3 regions of the Rhodococcus sp. AZ1 genome follow, and region 1 is predicted to be linked to each of the others. Evidence: predicted binding sites of a transcription regulator. Region 1 holds the regulator's gene; each other region holds the start of a gene.
What was found. The regulator LexA, encoded in region 1, represses DNA repair genes until DNA is damaged. The targets are predictions, from matches to a motif close to CGAACANNTGTTCG.

Region 1 (3,279 bases):
CGGTATGGCCGTCCTCGACCGGGTGTACGCCGACTACGACGCCCTGATTCGCGCCCTACCCCCGGCTCGAACCGGAGCACCGGACGTGCGAGCTGTGTTCTGGATGATCGAAGAACTTCGGGTGAGCCTGTTCGCTCAGAAACTCGGTACGGCCTATCCGGTGTCGGAGAAACGCGTCCGGAAGGCTATCGCCGATCTGCGTTGACCCGATGCGATCGAAGATCGTCGATCTCGTTCTCGAAATCGGCGATGCTGCTGAACGACCGGTACACCGACGCGAAACGAAGATAAGCCACCTCGTCGAGATCCCTCAGAGGCCCCAGGATCGCCAACCCCACCTCGTTGCTGGGTACCTCCGCCGATCCAGAGGCGCGGACCGTGTCCTCCACCTGTTGCGCCAGCAGCACCAGAGCATCGTTGTCCACGTCGCGACCCTGGCACGCCCGACGGACGCCCTTGATCACCTTCTCCCGACTGAACGGCTCGGTGACTCCACTGCGCTTGACCACCGAGAGCACTGCCGTCTCCACCGTGGTGAAACGCCGGGAACAGTTCGGGCACGAGCGACGCCGCCGAATGGCCTGCCCCTCGTCCGCCTCCCGGGAATCGACGACACGCGAGTCCGGATGACGACAGAACGGGCAATGCATGAGACCCCACTTCTCGTACCGGACGGCGGCGCCGGAGCGCATCCCGACAGTACCCGGTGGGGTGTGGGTGACACAGTCAGCGCACACCGTCGACCACGGAGATCGGTGCCGTCGGTGCCGGCTGATCCGCAGCCCGCAGGTTCGCCAGGGCAACGAGACCGAGCGAGAGCGCGGCCGTCACCAGCGCGATCCCGCACAGCTTGCCGAACCCGATCTCGCGGCGCTCGGCGTGGGACGAGCGGGGTGTCGGCGCAACACGTCCGTAATCGAACGGTGCGACGTCGGGCCGGGTGCCCCCGCGCCGAGCCGGCCTACGGGCCAGGTGCCGGCCGTCGGTGTCGAACGAGCCGGCGGTGTCGAACGAGCCGGCGGTGTCGAACGAGCCGTGGTAGCTGTCCCGACCGACGGTCTGGAGAACTGAAGTCCGTGCCATCGCAATCACTCCCTGGTCGCTGGGTCCGGCCCCTGGCCGGAACATCGATCACGCGTTCGAAGGAACGCATGTTCGATTTGTAGCACGCCCCACCGACAAAGTTCTCGAGAACACGCGACACGCTTCGAACAGATGTTTGATCGAACTGGTGTTTCCGTCTAAGTTCGTGTCAGACGGCACACCGAGCGCCACCGATCATCAGGTCCAACGACATGCCAGGAGGTCTTACGAGATGAAGGACGACAGCTCGTCCACTGCGAGGGGAAGCGGGTCCAAGGCTCCCGCGGCCGCCGCACCCGTCACCCTCACCACGCCACCCGCCGACGACGCCACCGCCGGTCTGACCACCCGGCAGCGGAAAGTACTCGAGGTCATCCACGCGTCCGTCCGGGAGCGGGGCTACCCGCCGAGCATCCGAGAGATCGGCGACGCGGTGGGATTGACGTCGACGTCCTCGGTCGCCCACCAGCTGCGCACTCTCGAGAAGAAGGGGTTCCTGCGCCGCGACGCCAACCGACCGCGAGCGGTCGACGTCCGGGGCCTCGACGACCCGGCGCTGGAGAACGCCGACGCCGAGTCCGATGCCGCGGGCGCGCTGCCCACACCGACATTCGTACCCGTTCTCGGTCGCATCGCCGCCGGCGGGCCGATCCTTGCCGAGCAGGCTGTCGAAGATGTCTTCCCTCTCCCCCGCGAGCTGGTGGGATCCGGCTCGCTGTTCCTGCTCAAGGTCGTCGGTGAGTCGATGATCGACGCCGCGATCTGCGACGGCGACTGGGTGGTGGTGCGGCAGCAGAGCGTGGCCAACAACGGCGACATCGTCGCCGCGATGATCGACGGCGAAGCCACGGTGAAGACGTTCAAGAAGAGCAAGGGCGAGGTGTGGCTGATGCCGCACAACCCCCTCTTCGATCCGATCCCCGGGAACAACGCGGCGATCCTCGGCAAGGTTGTCACCGTCATCCGCAAGATCTGACACGAGGTCGGAGAAAAGCGCAACGCCGGTCGCCCCTCAGGGGTGACCGGCGTTGCGCTGTTGCTGATGCGGGTCAGAGGTTGAGGCCGCGCCCGATGATCTCCTTCATGATCTCGGTGGTGCCGCCGTAGATCGTCTGGATTCGCGAGTCCATGAACGCCTTCGCGATCGGGTACTCCTTCATGTAGCCGTAGCCGCCGTGCAGCTGCAGGCACCGGTCGATCAGGCGCACCTGAAGCTCCGAGGTCCACCACTTGGCCATCGCGGCTTCCTGCACGGTCAGCTTGTTCTCGTTGAGCAGCTCGATGTACTTGTCGACCATGATGCGCACCGCGGTGGTCTCGGTGGCGAGCTCGGCCAGCACGAACCGGGTGTTCTGGAAGTGGCCGATCGGCTTGCCGAACGCCTTGCGGTCGCGGCAGTACTGGATGGTCTGCTCGAGAACGGTCTCCATGGCTGTCGCCGCGACGACGGCGATCGACAGACGCTCCTGAGGCAGGTTCTGCATGAGGTAGATGAACCCCATGCCCTCCTGGCCGATCAGGTTTGCGGCGGGGACGCGGACGTCGGTGAAGCTGAGCTCGGCGGTGTCCTGTGCCTTCATGCCGATCTTGTCGAGGTTGCGTCCGCGCTCGAAGCCCGGCATCCCGCGCTCGACACCGAAGAGCGAGAAGCCCTGCGCGCCCTTCTCCGGATCGGTGCAGGCCACGACCACCACGAGGTCGGCGTTGATGCCGTTGGTGATGAACGTCTTGGAGCCGTTGAGCACCCAGTCGTCGCCGTCCTTGACCGCGCGGGTCTTGATGCCCTGCAGGTCACTGCCGGTTCCGGGCTCGGTCATCGCGATGGCGGTGATGATCTCACCGGAGCAGAAGCCCGGCAGCCACCGTGCCTTCTGCTCGTCGTTGAGCAGCTCGGTCAGGTAGGGAGCAACCACGTCGTTCTGCAACGTGAAACCGAGGCCGCTGTAGCCGGCCCTGGTGTTCTCCTCGGTGACGATGCAGTTGTAGCGGAAGTCCTTGATCCCGCCGCCGCCGTACTGCTCGTCGACGTCCATGGCCAGAAAGCCCTGCTTACCCGCTTCGACCCACACACCGCGGTCGACGATGTTCTGCTCTTCCCACTGCGCGTGGAACGGTGCCACGTGCTGGTCGAGGAACTTCTTGTAGGACTCCCGGAACAGGTCGTGCTCGGGTTCGAAGATCGTGCGTTCCATCGGT
Region 2 (3,279 bases), on a different contig from region 1:
GGGCGCGTGCAACCCGGGAAGCTGCAGCCTCGATCCAGCGCCGTGAGCGCCAGGCGCTGATGGTGGGTGGCGAGCCGGCGACTGCGACCCAGGTACAGCGGGTGCTCCTGCTCATCCACCAGCAGCAGGTAAGGGTTGGTGTGGGAGGCGAGGCGAAGCGCATCGCGCGCGGTGAGGACGGTCCCGGTGTTGGACAGCGCCAACCCCGTTCGCTCCTCGAGATCGCGAAGGCGAACCGTGATCACCGCGGTGACCGGACTCCCTCGGTGCTGCCCCGATATTCCCGACGCCAGGACAGCGCGCAGCACGGCCACCAGCGCGTCGTGCTGCCTCTGGTCCTTGGTGCGTAGGTCCGCCGCGGTGGTCGGCGGATCGGTCTGGTCTGGCGGGGATTCGGGCGGCGGCGCGCCGGGTGGCGACGCGCTGGGTGGTGCCGCGCTGGGTGGTGACGCGCCGGGTGGTGACGCGCTGGGTGGCGGGGATTCGGGTGCGCCGATGTCGGGGGCGAATGCGTCGACGAGCAGAGCGGCGTTGCCGGGCAGGAGGTCGCCGAAGAGATCGACAAGGCTGGAGTCGTCGGCGAGGTCGGAAGGATCGGCGGCTGCATCGCCGGGATCGTTGACGTCGCGGTTGTTGGTTGTGGGGTTGCTCGGGTCGGGGTTGTTCTCTTCCGGATCGTTCATGCCCGGCCGGGCCCACTTGGCGAAGATCGTCTCCAGTAGCAGGCGGCACTGCGCATCGATGTAGAACGATCCGCGGGTGTAGCCGTGCGCGTCCTGCCGGCCCAGCCGAATGTAGCGCGCGCGAGCCGGGTCGGGCCCGTCCGTGGGTGCGTCACCGTCCTCGTCGATCCACATCAGCAGCCTGGATGCGACGGCCTCGAGGCCCTTCGGGGTGACGGTGCGCGCGGTGTCGGTGAGTGCCTTCTCGCACTCGGTGCGCAGATCTTCCCCTGCGCCGGCCGGGAACTGTCTGTGGAAGTCGATGATCACGCTCAGGTGGCCGTCGGTGATGGCGCCCTCCCGCACGGCCTTCGCCACGTGCTCCCATTCCGGTGGTAGTTCCTGGCCGAGTTCGGTTCGGGGACCGAGCTTCTCGGCCAGCAGCACCTGGCGCCGGGCGTCGCTGGTACTCACGCTCAGAAGCTCGACCAGGGCGCTGCGCGGATTGCGCCCGAAGCCCGCGAGAGCATCGGTGGCGATGATCTGCGCGAGAAGCGACGGCGCACGCCCGGCGAGGACCGCTGCGGCGTGGTGCTGCGCTCGGTACAACTCGACCAGGGCCTGCGGGGACACCAGCGACGTCTCGCACGCGACGTACTCGCCGACGGCCGAGATCAGGGCCTCGGTGACGGCGGCAACCTCGGCGTCGGTGATCCGCCGAGCGGCACTGCCCGCAGAGGCATCTGCATCCACCCCGCCCCCTGTTCCCGAAGCCCCTGTTCCTGAAGCCCCTGTTCCCGATCCCCCCGATGACATGGCCCCACCCTACCAACGATCGAACAAATATTCGAACAAAGTTGATAACGGCATCATCACAAAACGCGCCGAGCCCCGCCCCGGAAACCAGGACAGGGCTCGGTGACAAGGTTCGTCAGCGCGGGGCCATGCGCAGTGCACCGTCCATGCGGATGGTTTCGCCGTTGAGGTAGTCGTGCTCGACGATCATCTGAGCCAGCTGCGCGTACTCGGCGGGCTGCGCCAGACGCGACGGGAAGGGAACGCCTGCCTCGAGGCCCTTGCGGTACTCGTCGGTGACACCGGCGAGCATCGGGGTGTCCACGATGCCGGGGGCGATGGTGTTGACGCGAATGCCGAACTGCGCGAGGTCGCGTGCGGCGGGGATGGTCATGCCGTGCACGCCGCCCTTGGACGCGGAGTAGGCGATCTGACCGATCTGTCCCTCGAAGGCCGCCACCGAGGCGGTGTTGATGATGACGCCGCGCTGCCCGGACTCGTCGACCGTGGGCAGGGTGGACATGTGATCGGCGGCCAGGCGCATCACGTTGAACGTGCCCAGCAGGTTGATGGTGATCACGGTGCGGAAGAGCTCGAGATCGTGCGGACCCTTCTTCGACAGGATGCGTCCCGCCCAGCCCACACCCGCACAGTTGACGACGATGCGCAGCGGCACCCCGGCAGCGCCGATGGTCTCGAGAGCTGCACGCACACCCTCGTCGCTGGTGACGTCCGCGGGGAGCAGGGTGACACCGGGGGGAACCGAATCGCCCGCGCGCTCGATCGAGGCCTCCAGATCGAGGCCGAACACGGTGACGCCGTTCTCGGCGAATCGCTTGGCGGTGGCTGCGCCGAGGCCCGAGGCCCCGCCTGTCACCAGGGCTGCTGTACCGGAAATCTCCACTGTGCTCTCATCCCTTCGGTTACCCGATCGCAGGTGGCGGATCGGCCGAGTGCACGATAACCCGCGTCGTGACCGAGCTGGAGTCGGACCGTCAGGCGCACACCTGGTCGCCGCCCAGCCGCTTCGCCCGGTACATTGCGTCGTCCGCCGTGACGAGCAGGTCGTCGAGATCGCGCTCGGGTGCGCGCAGCGTCCCGGACGCGAGTCCGATGCTCACCGTGACCGTGCTGCCGACGGCGGACACCGCCGTTCGTATCCGCTGTGCGAGCGCGGTTCCGTCGCCGGTGGTCACAACCGCGAACTCCTCACCGCCCACGCGCGCCACGATGGAGTTGCGGCCGGCGGTCGATTCGATGGTGCGGGCAACCGACACCAGCGCGGCGTCTCCCGCAGCGTGCCCGTGAGTGTCGTTGATCGCCTTGAACCGGTCGATGTCGACGACGAGGACGCGCACGTCGGTGGGCGGATCGCACAGGTCGCGGGCACGGGTGAACAGTCCGCGACGGTTGTAGAGCCCGGTCAGGGTGTCGTGGAACGCCCCCAGCGCATCGCGTCGGAGCACTCGGATCACCGGCAGCATCAGCAGGGGAACGCCGATGTTGACAGGCAGGAACGAGATCGCACGGGTGGCGATCTGCAGGATGGACACCTTGTCCTCGATGACGGCACCCCCGATGACGGCGGAGGTGACCGTCATGGTGAAGGCGAAGTGCCACATGACCACACGCGGACTGTGGTGGATCACCATGAAGATGGCGTTGGCACCCAGGAACGCCAGTCCCGGCATCGCCTCGAACAGGCTCGTGAACCCGAACACGATCGCGGTCACCGACAGGTTGGAGAACCACAGGACGAGGAACGATTCCCCTGGTGGCGGGACGGATCCGCGCATCCAGAGGACGAGAACCGCGAGTGCAC
Region 3 (3,279 bases), on a different contig from region 1:
GTCCAGTTGAGCGAGGTCGACCGTGATCCCTTTGTGCTCGGCCACCAGGTCGATCATGTAGTGCAGAGCCGACAGCATGCCCAGGCCGAGCATGTCGAACTTGACCAGGCCCACGGCAGCGCAATCGTCCTTGTCCCACTGCAGGACGCTGCGGTTCTCCATCCGCGCCCACTCCACCGGACACACGTCGGCGATGGGGCGATCGCAGATCACCATTCCGCCGGAGTGGATGCCGAGATGGCGCGGATAGTTCTCGATCTGGGCCGCCAGTTCCAGAACCGGTGCGGGGATACCGGAATCGGCAGCCGTGGACCCCACTCCCGACCATCGGGTGATCCGTTTACTCCACGCATCCTGCTGGCCCTGCGAGAAGCCCAGTGCGCGGGCCATGTCCCGCACCGACGACTTGCCGCGGTAGGTGATCACGTTGGCGACCTGCGCGGCGTAATTGCGTCCGTACTTGCGGTAGACGTGCTGGATGGCCTCCTCGCGCCGATCGGACTCGATATCGACGTCGATGTCGGGTGGGCCGTCGCGTTCGATCGAGAGGAACCGCTCGAACAGCAACGCGTTCTTCACAGGATCGACGTTGGTGATGCCGATGGCGTAGCACACGGCGGAATTCGCGGCCGACCCCCGGCCCTGGCAGAGAATGTCGTTGCGACGACAGAAATCCACGATGTCATGGACCACTAGGAAGTAGCCCGGGAAATCGAGCTGTCCGATGATGCGGAGTTCGTGCTCGATCTGCTGGTAGGCCCGCGGATTGCTCGCCCGAGGACCGAAGCGACGCCTCGCTCCGGTCTCGGCGAGCACACGGAGCCAACTGATCTCGGTGTGGCCGGGGGGCACGTCGAACGGGGGCAACTGCGGTGCGATGAGCGCGAGATCGAACGCACACTCGCGACCCAACGCAGCCGCGGCGGGCACTGCACTCGGGTAACGCGCGAACAACTGCGCCATCTCCGCTCCGGACCGCAGGTGCGAACCACCGAGAGGAGCCAGCCACCCCGCGGCCTCGTCGAGACTGCGCCGGGCGCGCACCGCTGCCATGGCCATCGCCAGCCGACGACGGTTCGGGGCCGCGTAGTGGGCGCCGGTCGTGGCAATGACCGCAACGCCGAGCTCGGCTGCGATCGATGCCAGAGCGTCGTTGTTCTCGTCGTCCTCGGGCAGACCGTGGCGGGTGAGTTCGACGGTGACCCGGTCGTGGCCGAACAAATCCATCAGCTCGCGCAACGCCCGTTCGGCGGCGTCCGGACCACCCGTCGCCAACGCTCGGCGAACACTGCCCTTGCGGCATCCGGTGAGGATCTGCCAGTGCCCATCGGCCTCCTCGGCGAGAGTTCGGATGTCGTACTGCAGCAATCCTTTACGACCACCGTCCATGTGGGCCGCCGAAATTCGGCGGGACAGGCGCCGATACCCCTCCTGCCCGCGCGCCAGGACCAGCAGGTGATCGCCACCAGGATCGGCCGAGCCGGCGCGAGACTCGCTCGGCCCGTGCGAACCCGGGTACGACTGGGAACTCGGGGACAACTGGGATCTCGGGGACAACTGGGAACCCAGGGACAGTTCGGACCCGAACACCGTTCCCACACCGAGTTCGCGCGCAGCCTCCGCGAAGCGGACGACGCCGTACATCCCGTCGTGATCGGTCAGTGCGAGCGCCTCGAGACCCAGCCGCGACGCCTCCTCGACCATCTCCTCCGGCGAACTGGCGCCGTCGAGAAAGCTGAAGGCCGAATGCGCGTGGAGTTCGGCATACGGCACGACCGACCCGGCCACCGCCGTGACCGCACCGCGATAGGGCGCGCGCTTACGTGACCAGGCCGGACTGTCGCCACCGTCGCCGATGGGGTGCTCTGCCAGAGGGTCGACGACATGCGGGCGGCCGGAGAGGATGCGCTCCATCTCCGACCACGTCGGCGGCCCCTCGTTCCACCCCATAGCACCGCACCTTCCTGGACGACCATCCATAATCGAACACCTGTTCCCATTGGAGCACGGACCACCGACACGTTTCGACCCCGCGGCGGGTAGGGCACCTCAGCCGTTCCCGATGTGGCCCGCGCGTGATGACCCCGTTCCTGCTCCGAGGTCCCGGTCGGGTAGAACCGACGCATGAGCGATCGAGTCACCATCGTGGGAGCGGGCATCGCCGGAGCGGCATGCGCGGTGATGCTCCGAGAACACGGGGTGGCGGTGACGCTGCTCGACCGTGGGCGGGCACCGGGCGGGCGAATGGCATCCCCGGAGCTGCACGGCCGGCGCGTCGACATCGGCGCCGGCTACTTCACGGTGCGAGACGACGAGTTCGCGGCCGTGGCGCAGCGGTGGCGCACCAGTGGGCTCGCGCGCGAGTGGACCGACACCTTCGCGGTGGTCTCACCGCTGGCTGGACAGAGCTCGACCACCGGACCGATGCGCTGGGCCACCGCGTCCGGGCTGCGGTCACTGGTGCGCGAGCTGCTCGACGGGTTCGACGTCACCACCACCACCGTCGACTCCCTGCCCGAGGGTCATGTGGTGCTCGCGATGCCCGACCCCCAGGCCGCCGCTGTCGATCCGATGCCCGACGCGGTCGCGTACGATCCCGTCATCGCCACTGTGTGCGGATTCGCCGAGCGCACATGGACTTTCGACGCGGCGGCATTCGTGCACGATCATCCCGATCTCGACTTCGTCGCCGACGACGGATCACGGCGCGGCGACGGTGCCCCGGTACTGGTGGCCCACTGCTCGTCCGCCAGAGCAGGCCGACACCTGAGCGATCCATCCGGCGCGGTCGAGCCGGTGGTGCGTGCACTGACGGAGGTGATCGGCACGGGCGAGCCGATGTGGACCCATGCGCACCGATGGACCTATGCCAAGCCCGCGGCGACGCACGATCGCTCGTTCGACCTGAGCGAGTGTGATGGTCGCCTGCTCGGGCGCGCGGGCGATCAGTGGTGCCCGAGCGGGTCTGCACGCGTGGAGAGTGCGTGGCGGTCGGGCACCGACCTGGCTCGAAGTATCGTCGCTGCTCTGTAACCTGCCGGCATGTCGAGACGCTGTCGGCATCTCACCCCGACCAACCGAGTGGAGACCGATTTCGATGACACGCTGGGCGCGCTTCTCCGTTCGCCGACGGTGGCCGGTGCTGATCACCTCGGTCCTGGTGGTGGTGATTGCCGGCGCCTGGGGTCTGGGAGTGTTCGGTCAACTGAGCCAGACCACGATCATCGATCCCGATAGTGAATCCGCGCAGGTGATCGACAAGGTGGCCGACCTGCAAAC

Region 2: ACY48E_RS04865 (HNH endonuclease signature motif containing protein) is a predicted target of LexA. The motif match lies at 1,499-1,512, and genes of this name have one in related genera.
Region 3: ACY48E_RS15875 (error-prone DNA polymerase) is a predicted target of LexA. The motif match lies at 1,984-1,997, and genes of this name have one in related genera.

The regions. Positions count from the first base shown of each region.
Region 1 covers NZ_JBUEQF010000004.1:299,285-302,563, forward strand. The annotation lists gene hrpA (ATP-dependent RNA helicase HrpA) at 1-205, shown strand, start outside; gene nrdR (transcriptional regulator NrdR) at 186-650, opposite strand; gene ACY48E_RS07460 (hypothetical protein) at 727-1,083, opposite strand; gene lexA (transcriptional repressor LexA) at 1,316-2,059, shown strand; gene ACY48E_RS07470 (acyl-CoA dehydrogenase family protein) at 2,133-3,275, opposite strand.
Region 2 covers NZ_JBUEQF010000003.1:83,868-87,146, reverse strand. The annotation lists gene ACY48E_RS04865 (HNH endonuclease signature motif containing protein) at 1-1,415, opposite strand, end outside; gene ACY48E_RS04860 (SDR family NAD(P)-dependent oxidoreductase) at 1,594-2,361, opposite strand; gene ACY48E_RS04855 (GGDEF domain-containing protein) at 2,453-3,279, opposite strand, start outside.
Region 3 covers NZ_JBUEQF010000016.1:18,588-21,866, forward strand. The annotation lists gene ACY48E_RS15875 (error-prone DNA polymerase) at 1-1,950, opposite strand, end outside; gene ACY48E_RS15880 (NAD(P)/FAD-dependent oxidoreductase) at 2,125-3,033, shown strand; gene ACY48E_RS15885 (MMPL family transporter) at 3,098-3,279, shown strand, end outside.